One region of the Bacillus sp. BC08 genome, then DNA from elsewhere that is predicted to be linked to it. Evidence: riboswitches for the same ligand, from Rfam matches in the RefSeq annotation. Region 1 holds a riboswitch; each other region holds the start of a gene.
What was found. Region 1 has a riboswitch for S-adenosylmethionine ahead of metQ (methionine ABC transporter substrate-binding lipoprotein MetQ). Riboswitches for the same ligand answer to the same signal wherever they lie in the genome.
Positions count from the first base shown of each region.

Region 2: another riboswitch for S-adenosylmethionine. It lies ahead of ACXVYO_RS01355 (bifunctional O-acetylhomoserine aminocarboxypropyltransferase/cysteine synthase); the one in region 1 lies ahead of metQ (methionine ABC transporter substrate-binding lipoprotein MetQ).
Region 3: another riboswitch for S-adenosylmethionine. It lies ahead of ACXVYO_RS05560 (Na+/H+ antiporter NhaC family protein); the one in region 1 lies ahead of metQ (methionine ABC transporter substrate-binding lipoprotein MetQ).

Region 1 is NZ_JBTGPA010000024.1:20,575-23,860, forward strand. Features, by position in the region: gene ACXVYO_RS05770 (metal-sensing transcriptional repressor) at 1-291, opposite strand, end outside; gene metQ (methionine ABC transporter substrate-binding lipoprotein MetQ) at 689-1,495, opposite strand; SAM riboswitch class I at 1,746-1,855, opposite strand; gene galT (UDP-glucose--hexose-1-phosphate uridylyltransferase) at 2,118-3,286, opposite strand, start outside.
Region 2 is NZ_JBTGPA010000008.1:97,344-100,629, reverse strand. Features, by position in the region: gene metA (homoserine O-acetyltransferase MetA) at 1-478, opposite strand, end outside; gene ACXVYO_RS01355 (bifunctional O-acetylhomoserine aminocarboxypropyltransferase/cysteine synthase) at 462-1,760, opposite strand; SAM riboswitch class I at 1,853-1,958, opposite strand; gene ACXVYO_RS01350 (chloride channel protein) at 2,278-3,286, shown strand, end outside.
Region 3 is NZ_JBTGPA010000023.1:124,058-127,343, reverse strand. Features, by position in the region: gene ACXVYO_RS05565 (lmo0954 family membrane protein) at 48-404, opposite strand; gene ACXVYO_RS05560 (Na+/H+ antiporter NhaC family protein) at 633-1,949, opposite strand; SAM riboswitch class I at 2,044-2,149, opposite strand; gene ACXVYO_RS05555 (DUF402 domain-containing protein) at 2,270-2,788, opposite strand; gene gltP (glutamate/aspartate:proton symporter GltP) at 2,855-3,286, opposite strand, start outside.

The DNA.
Region 1 (3,286 bases):
AAAACGTTCAAATACTGTCATTAATTCTTCAATTGCTTCGTCACCATTGCCATCTTTAATAGCACCTGAAACACAATGACTTGTATGGTTTTTTAATACACCCATTCCTACTTTTTTCATCGCTGCATTAATCGCTGAAATTTGCACTAAAATATCCACGCAATAACGATCATTTTCAATCATATTTTGAATACCGCGGACTTGTCCTTCAATTCTCTTTAATCTATTTATAATTTGTTCTTTTTCTTTTTCTGATCTATGTGTTACCGCTTCATGCTCTTTATGATCCATATTATCACCTTCTTAAAGTTTCTCTTCATCCAATAAAACAATTGCTTTTACGAGTATACCAATTATAGCACTAATTATCTACGTATGATACCCCATAAGAGTATATTTCCACTCTATGCTTATTCTTAACAATTTATTAGCTTCTCAGTCTAGATTTTCATGATACCCTATCCTTTTTCAAAAAAACATTACATTCTCCATCAAAACTCAATAAAGTAAAATTCTTAATCACTTTTGTGCTATGTTCTTCAACTAAAGCCTCCATTCGTGTACATTCCCTAACAATTTCTCGTTACAAATATAAAAGGGCTACCTTAGTAGCCCTTAATAAAATAATTAATTTTCACCAGTTTTAAAATACTAAGTTGTAAAGAGCGCAATTCCTTAGTTTTCAAAGTTATTCTTTTACAGGTATAACAGCACCGTTATATTCCTTATTAATAAAATCTTCAATTTCTTTCGAATGCAATACTTCTACAAGTGCTTTAATTTCTTTCTTATCTTTGTCACCTTTACGAACTGCAACTACGTTTACATATGGAGAATCCTTACCTTCAATCGCAATTGCATCTTTTCTTGGATTTAATTTTGCATCAATTGCATAGTTAGCATTAATTAAAATAGCATCCCCTTCTTTATTTTTATACATTTGCGTTAATAAACCAGGCTCAATATCTGTTTTGAATTTCAAATTTTTCGGATTTTCTGCAATATCTTTTACGGTTGCTTTTACAGGATCTATACCATCTTTAATTTTTACAATGCCTTCTTTTTGTAAAATCGCTAAACCACGTCCATGATCAGTAATTGCATTACTCATAATAATTGTTGCACCATCTGGAAGCTCTTTTAGATTTTTATATTTTTGAGAATATAAACCGATTGGTTCAATGTGTATTTTTCCAGCTACTTCAAAATCATATTTTTTGTCTTTCATTTCTTTCTCTAAGAATGGAATACCTTGGAAATAATTTGCATCTAAATCTTCATTCGCCAATGATTTATTTGGTAATACGTAGTCTTGGAATTTTTTAATTTCTAGTTCTACACCTTTTTTCTCAAGTAATGGTTTTGCTTTTTCCAAAATTACTGCATGAGGTACATTAGAAGCACCAACAACAAGCTTATCTTCACTTTTTCCTCCACAAGCAGTTAAACCAAAAATTGCCGTTGTAATAAGTCCTGATAGTAATAGTTTTTTCATGTTGTAAACACCCTTCTTCTTTTATGTATTTATTTATTAATTCACGCTGTAACAAATCAATAATCCATTTTATTAGAACAACACTAGGACATGCACAAATTAGTTCATCGATTTTCACATCGTTATTCCTTCTAAACACGGACTGTATAAATCGCTCTATTTCCCCTCAGAATAGTCTTACAACAAAAAAACCTTTCTGCCCTTAGAATGAGCAGAAAGGTTTGTATGCATATATCGATACTATCCCTTTCTCTCATCTCTCAAAGCATTTGCTTTGCAGGAATTAGCACCATTTCAATGTAAAAATTGATGGTTGCTGGGTTTCACAGGGCACAGTCCCTCCACCTCTCTGGATAAGAGAAATCAGATTTAATTTTCATCTGATTCAAAATCTATTAAATTTTTCATATTTTATGAATTGAATTCTATCAACATAAAATCGTTATGTCAATAAACATTTATGAAAAAACAAAACTTCAATATACTATGTTAATAGTTGTGTGGCATTACCCCTAGAAATTCATCAATTAAAACCACTTATTTTATCCTTAGATTCATTGTTATACAGTAGCGCGGTAATATCTTGCACGACTTAAAACAAATACTGGCACCTAGTCATCACCTATCGATTTATACTTTGTAACTCTTTAATAAAGCAATCAAACCCTGCTCTACCCTCTTTATTCACCTTATAAACACCAGCATCTTCTAAGACGCGTTCAAATTTCTTTGCAACTTCAATTTGAAGAAATCTTTTAATGTTGTCTTCTGTATATCCCCCCTGGGCTTTTAATTCATCTGCCCATTTTTGATGAATTTTAGGAACATTCCCCCCCTTATCTAACAAATACAGCTCCACTTCATAAAGCTCCACAATCAAACGTGGGGGGAGAATTGCTAAGCCCATAACTTCAATAAGTCCTATATTTTCTTTTTTAATATGTTGTACATCTGGATGTGGATGAAAAATTCCATCAGGGTATTCTTCACTCACATTATTATCACGAAGTACAAGGTCAATTTCGTACTTTTCTTTACGTCGCCGTACAATTGGTGTAATTGTATGATGTTTTGTACCATCTTTTGATTGCGCACGAATTTGTAAGGATTCATCTGAATAGTTCTTCCAACTTTCATGGATATAGGTGCTGGCATTAATTAGTTCGTCTTTATTTAGGGAAGAAAGACGAATCACACTCATTGGCCAGTTGACGATACCACAAGAAGTATTTGGATAGGCAGGTAATTCAAATGTTTTAAGAACGTTAGCCTTTGCCATTGGAAAGTTATGGCGTCCAGATTGATAATGATCATGACTTAAAATAGACCCTCCTACAATAGGTAAATCCGCATTTGAACCAATAAAGTAGTGTGGCATTATTTCTACAAAACTAAACAAACGAGAAAATGCCTCACGAGAAATTTTCATTGGACGATGCTTTTTAGATAGTACGATGGAGTGTTCGTTAAAGTAGGCATATGGTGAATATTGAAACCCCCACTCTTCTCCATCTAGCTCAATATTAATGATTCGGTGATTGCTTCTACCTGGATGGTTCAAGCGACCAAAATAGCCTTCATTTTCAATACAAAGTAAACATTTTGGATAATTACCCTTCGGTGTATTTCTAGCTGCCATGATCTCTTTGGGGTCTTTCTCTGGTTTGGATAAATTTATAGTAATCTCCAGTTCGCCATATTTTGATTCTGCTACATATTGAATATTTTTTTCCATTGCACGTGTCTTTATGTAATCATTTCGTTTACTAAGTTCAAAGAAATAATCCGTTG
Region 2 (3,286 bases), on a different contig from region 1:
GAGGATACTTTGGAACGCCATAATGATGATACAAACCAGCCTGTGCCCCCCAGCAAATATGAAGCGTAGATGTTACATTCTTTTTTGAATACTCCATAATATGTTTAAGCTCTTCCCAATAATCTACCTCTTCAAAAGAAAGAGTTTCAACTGGTGCTCCCGTAATAATAAGTCCATCAAATTTCTCATTCTCAATATCACGGAATGTTTTATAGAAACTCGTTAAATGTTCCTGTGCTACATTACGAGACAAATGTGATTCCATATGAAGTAAATGAACATCTAATTGCAACGGCGTGTTGCCAATTAAACGAAGCAATTGCGCTTCTGTATCTTGCTTTGTAGGCATTAAATTTAATATAGCAATTTTCAATGCCCGGATATCTTGTGTTTCTGCTCGCTCCTTCGTCATTACAAAAATATTTTCCTCCTGCAACACTTTGCGAGCTGGTAAATCTTTATCAATTATGATCGGCATGTTCTTTGCCTCCGACTAGCGCTGCTTCTAAATCTGCAATAATATCAGAAACATCTTCTATACCGACCGATAAACGAATTAAATCTGATGTAACGCCAGCTAAACGCTGATCTTCAGCACTTAATTGTCTATGCGTTGTGCTAGCGGGATGTATGACACAAGTTCGTGCATCAGCTACATGTGTTACGAGAGTTGCTAGTTTTACATTTGCGATAAATTCTTTCGCAGCTTCTAATCCTCCCTTAATGCCGAATGTTAAAACTCCACTAGCACCTTTCTTCAAATACTTTTGTGATAACGAGTAATTTTCATTACTATCTAGTCCCGGATAATTCACCCATTCAATACGTTCATGGTTAGCAAGCCACTTAGCAACCGCGAGGGCATTTTCACTATGACGCTCCATTCTTAAATGCAGCGTTTCTAAGCCGATATTGCTAATATACGCATTGAATGGGCTCATACAGTTTCCGTAGTCTCTTAATAATTGAACACGTGCCTTCACAATATAAGCTGCTGCACCAAAATTTTGAACGTAACTTACGCCGTGATAACTTGGATCCGGTTCAACAAGTTCAGGATATTTCCCATTTGTCCAATCGAAGTTCCCTCCGTCAATAACAATGCCACCTAACGAACTTGCATGACCATCAATATATTTCGTCGTAGAATGAACGATAATATTTGCTCCATGTTCAAATGCTTGGCATAAATAAGGAGTTGCTAATGTATTATCCACGATAAAAGGCACTTCCAACTCTTTCGCTGCATCTGAGAATTCTTTGAAATTTAAAACGTTCATCGCTGGATTTCCTAGCGATTCCGCATAAACGAGTTTCGTCTTGTCATTAGCAAGGGCCACAATTTCATCAGCAGTTAAATTCGGATTAAAGAATGTAACATCGATACCAAGCTTACGTAAGCTCACCCCAAATAAATTAAACGTTCCACCGTAAACTGTGGAAGAACAAAGCAAGTGGTCTCCGCTACTACAAATATTTAAAACAGCAAGCATAATAGCAGCCTGCCCGGAAGCCGTTGCAACAGCTCCTACACCACCCTCTAAATCCGCTAATTTCTGCTCAAATGCAGCTAAGGTAGGATTTCCAATACGCGTATATATATATCCTTCTGCCTCTAAGTTAAATAAGGCTGCTAAATCATCCGAAGTATCGTATTTATACGTTGTACTTTGATAAAGTGGCAAAACACGCGGCTCACCATTCTTTGGTGTATAGCCACCTTGCACACAAATTGTTCCTTTTCCCCATGATTCTCCCATCTCTCATTCTCCTTTCTTTTATACAAAATAAAAAACTGCTCCTTTCCTGAAAACAAGAAAGGAGCAGTTTGAAAACACGCTCTAAAGGCTCTTTCTTATCTCTCAGGATTTATTACCTGCAGGATTTGGCACAATTCCGTTATACGGCTGTTGCCAAGGTTTCATCGGGCCTGTCCCTCCACCTTTTCTTGATAAGACTATGCAATTACCGTTGATTTTATAGCAATAATTTCCTAATGTCAATCAGTTTTTCTGAATGTTCTAAATTAACTACGAAGGATTTGACATGCATAACAAAAGAAATATATTCCATATTCATTTGAAAAAGACCTTTTAAAACCTACGATTACTATATAGAATTAAGTAAGTAGTTTAACTGTATACATTTCAAATTCTCACGAGACCTCAATATATTGAATAAGCCAACCTCTCAAAAAGATACTATACATATTCATTTCATTTCGCAGAAGCATATTTAATCCTTTCGACATTAAAACTCACATAACGGAGGTATAACATGACAAACACAAAGGACATGCACTATATGCTCGTCCTATACGGCATTCTTTTAGGCTCTATAGTAGGAGCAACAGTCTGGCTATTTTTAGTTACAATAAATATCGGTATTCACTTTATTTGGGAGTACTTACCTACTATTTTCTCTTCTCCTCCGTATTACACTATTTGTGTCACAACAATCGGTGGTATTCTCGTCGGTTTAACCCAAAAATACTTCGGCACATATCCACGTCTTATGCCGGAAGTGATGGGTGAATATAAAAAAACAGGTAGAATTGAATACCGTTTTGTACATAAAGCTACTTTAACTGCAATTATCGTTTTAATATTTGGTGCTAGCTTAGGTCCCGAAGCAGCAATTGTTGGCATTATCGGTGGACTTTGTACATGGGTAGGAGACCGCTTTACATTCGCCTTAAAAGGAATGAATGAACTAACAGAGGTTGGAATTGGTGCTACTTTAAGTGTAATTTTTAATGCGCCATTATTCGGTTATTTAGCTCCAAATGAAAATGAGGGTGAGCAAATTAACGAATTTTCTAAAGAAAAAAAAGCAATTGTATATTTAGCTACCACTTTCGCTGGTTTTTCCGTTTATTTATTGCTTAGTAAATTCGATAATCGCGGATCCTTTATCGTTGATTTTGGGGAAGGTTCCCTTTCTCTTAATGAATGGATTGCCTTTCTACCACTCGCTAGTATTGGTGCTATAATTGGCTTCTTTTATTTCAAATTAGAATTCACATTAGAGAGACTAATCCATCCCTTAAAAGAATACAAACTATCGCTTGGAATTATCGGTGGTATTTTATTAGGAATTACAGGGACCTTTCTCCCGTACACGTTATTTTCAGGAGAACATCAATTAAAAGATTTAGTTGTTGAATGGACCCATTTATCCTTCTGGGTACTACTTCTTTCAGGTGTTTTAAAATTATGTATTACTGCCGTTTGTTTAAATACAGGTTGGCGCGGGGGACATATTTTCCCAATTATATTTGCTGGAT
Region 3 (3,286 bases), on a different contig from region 1:
CCTCTCTTCTACTTTATAAATTTAATTTGATTTTTATTAATTTTTTATTAGTTTTTCATTAACTTGTTCCACTCATCTTCAAAGTTGCTATATGGTTTAGAACTTTCTGGTGCAGAATCAACAACTACATTTTTTTCTTTTTTCCACTCACGGTATCCGTAGTATAAAACTACTAATGCTGCGATACCGATTAGTGCTGGGGAATGAGAAAGGGCGATGGACAAGCCGATCAAACCAACAATACCCCAAGCTAACTTTCCAAAAAATGATTGTGCTCGCACAAATGATTTATAGCTCCAATACACAACTCCTGCTCCAATTGCGAACCCTATAATACCAGCAAGACTGCCAAGAGCAATTAAAGCTAAAATACCAGCCGCGATAAACGCTAGAAATTGTTTCATCTTGTGCTTGCCTCCCTTCGATTTGATACTCTTATCTTAACTATTTTTTCATCTTTCCATAACGAGCTTAAGAACCGTTTTTAACTCAGACTTAAGACCGAGTCACATTCAGCCTTTTGTAAAAACTACGATTGGATAGGATGTTTCACTCTTTTATTGCACATAAAAAGCCGTACAGAGAATACTCTCTGTACGGCTTTCGTTACTATGCATAAACTTCATTTTTCATTATGCTGTTTTATGATATTCTTTCTTTCCCGCCACTTTAGAAAACCTCGGGAAACCAATTAATATAGAAATAATTCCACATACTCCAACTAAGATTGGATAAAACGCATATGGTAACAATTCAATTGGAGATAACGCCGCAAACCCTGCTGCTGTTAACATTTGAGCACCATACGGGATTAACCCTTGCACACAGCATGAGAAAAGATCTAATACACTCGCTGATTTACGAGGATCAATTTCATACTGATCTGCAATGTTTTTCGCAAGCGGACCTGTAAAGATAATAGAAATCGTATTATTCGCTGTACACATATTCGTCATACTTACTAAGCCAGCGATACCGAACTCTGCTCCTTTTTTCGAACGAATGTTACGCGTTAAAATATTCATTAAATATTGAATGCCACCATTATATTGAATCAGTTCGACCATACCGCCAATTAAAATAGCAAGTAATACTAACTCCATCATACCGCCCATTCCAGTTGTTACACTTTTAAAGAAACTCTCTAACGTGTAACTTCCATCTAAAAGACCGATAACACCGGATAGTACTGTCCCACCAGTTAACACAATAAGCACATTCCAACCAAGTAGCGCTGTAATAAGTACTCCTGCATACGGTAAAATCTTTATCCAGTCAAAGCTATGCGCTTTAATCTGCGTATCGCTTCCTAAAGTAACGATTACTAAAAGTACAATTGTAATAATAGCCGCCGGTAATACAATTAAAAAGTTCGTTTTAAACTTATCTTTCATTTCTGTTCCTTGCGAACGTACAGCTGCGATTGTTGTATCTGAAATAAATGATAAATTATCACCAAACATCGCTCCACCAACAACAGTAGCCATCGTAAGTGCAATGGAGATATCAGTTTGCCCACTAATACCTACAGCAATTGGTGCTAATGCAGCTATTGTTCCCATTGAAGTTCCCATCGCTAACGAAATAAATGCCCCTATAACAAAAATTCCAGCTACGATAAATCCTTGCGGTAAAACGGATAACGCTAAGTTAACTGTAGAATCAACGCCGCCCATCCCTTTTGCTGTTTCAGAAAATGCTCCTGCAAGCACAAAAATTAGAACCATAATCATAATATCTGGGTTCCCTGCACCTTTAGCAAATCGCTCTACTTTTACATTAAAGCTTTCTTTACGATTTATTGCTAAAGCGACCCCTACAGCAATTGAAATTGCTACAAGTATTGGCAATTTATAGAAATCACCTGTAATAATCCCAGAACCAATAAATAGCGCCAAAAATATCCCAAGTGGTAATAAAGCCAAACCGTTTCCTCTCGTTTCTTTCAAAGTACCATCTCTCCCTAGTTTCAACCTTTTTCTAATGAATAACAAAAGACCTCTTCCAATGAGAAGAGGTCTTATACATCTATAAGAAACACTCTTCTCATCTTTCAAGCACATGCTTGCTGGATTTGGCACAGCACTCTGAAATCGAGTCCGCTGCCGAGGCATCGTAGGGCCAGTCCCTCCGCCTCTCTTTATAAGAAGGTTTCATATTTATTTTTTAATAATAATTTCTTCCCTAACTTTACTCGCTTACAAAACAAAAGTCAATTATTTTTTGTATAGATTTTTTTGGTAATTATGCAAAAATTTGAATACAATAATCATTTTAACTTTTTGATTTCTTCTTCTAATATTGAAATCCAATAAAATTCACTACTTTTTATTGCAGCTATTATCCATTTCGTAGTGTACCAAGCTAACTCATACTCTTCTTTTGTAACATCGCCACTTTTATAAGCATCCTCTAACTCATCTTCATCCAATATATACATTTTACCGTTCGGTAATAATACTACATCTAAATATAAATCATCAAAATACGGCAAACCACGGTCGTCTATTTCATATTTTTTCGCCACATCAATATAATATTGCACTAATTTTTTCTGATCATCTAACATAGCTGTAATCGCAAAGTTTTTCCCGGCTACGAAATATTGAATCCACGTATACTGATTCCCCGCAATACAAAGTTCTTTACCATCATATTCTTTACAACTAGGTTCTCTCACCTTTTTTATTTCCAGTATTCCTAGCATTCCCTCTTCTATTTGCTTAACCGTATAATCTTTCTCTATTAGTCGCTTCCACGAAGAACCGTCACCATATTTACGTTTCATTACGTCCGCTTCCCTTCTATATAGAAAAGCCCCCACATATTATGTGAGAGCTTGTTCAAATTATAATTAAGCTGCTTGCTTATTAGAAATTTCTTTCAAATAGGCCTGTCCTTTTTCAGCGTCATACTGACCTTCCCACTTAGACATAACTACAGCCGCTAAAGAGTTACCTACAACGTTAACTGCTGTACGAGCCATATCTAAAATACGGTCAATACCAGCGATGAATGCTAAACCTTCAGCTGGAATACCTACTGTACCAAGTGTTGCTAACAATACAACGAACGATACGCCCGGTACACCCGCAATACCTTTTGATGTAAGCATTAATACAAGTAATAATGTAATTTGTTGTGTAATAGATAAATCAATACCGTACATTTGCGCTAAGAAAATAGCTGCAATTGCTTGATATAAAGTTGATCCATCTAAGTTAAATGAATAACCTGTTGGAATAACGAAAGATGTAATTGCCTTTGGACAACCGAACTTCTCCAT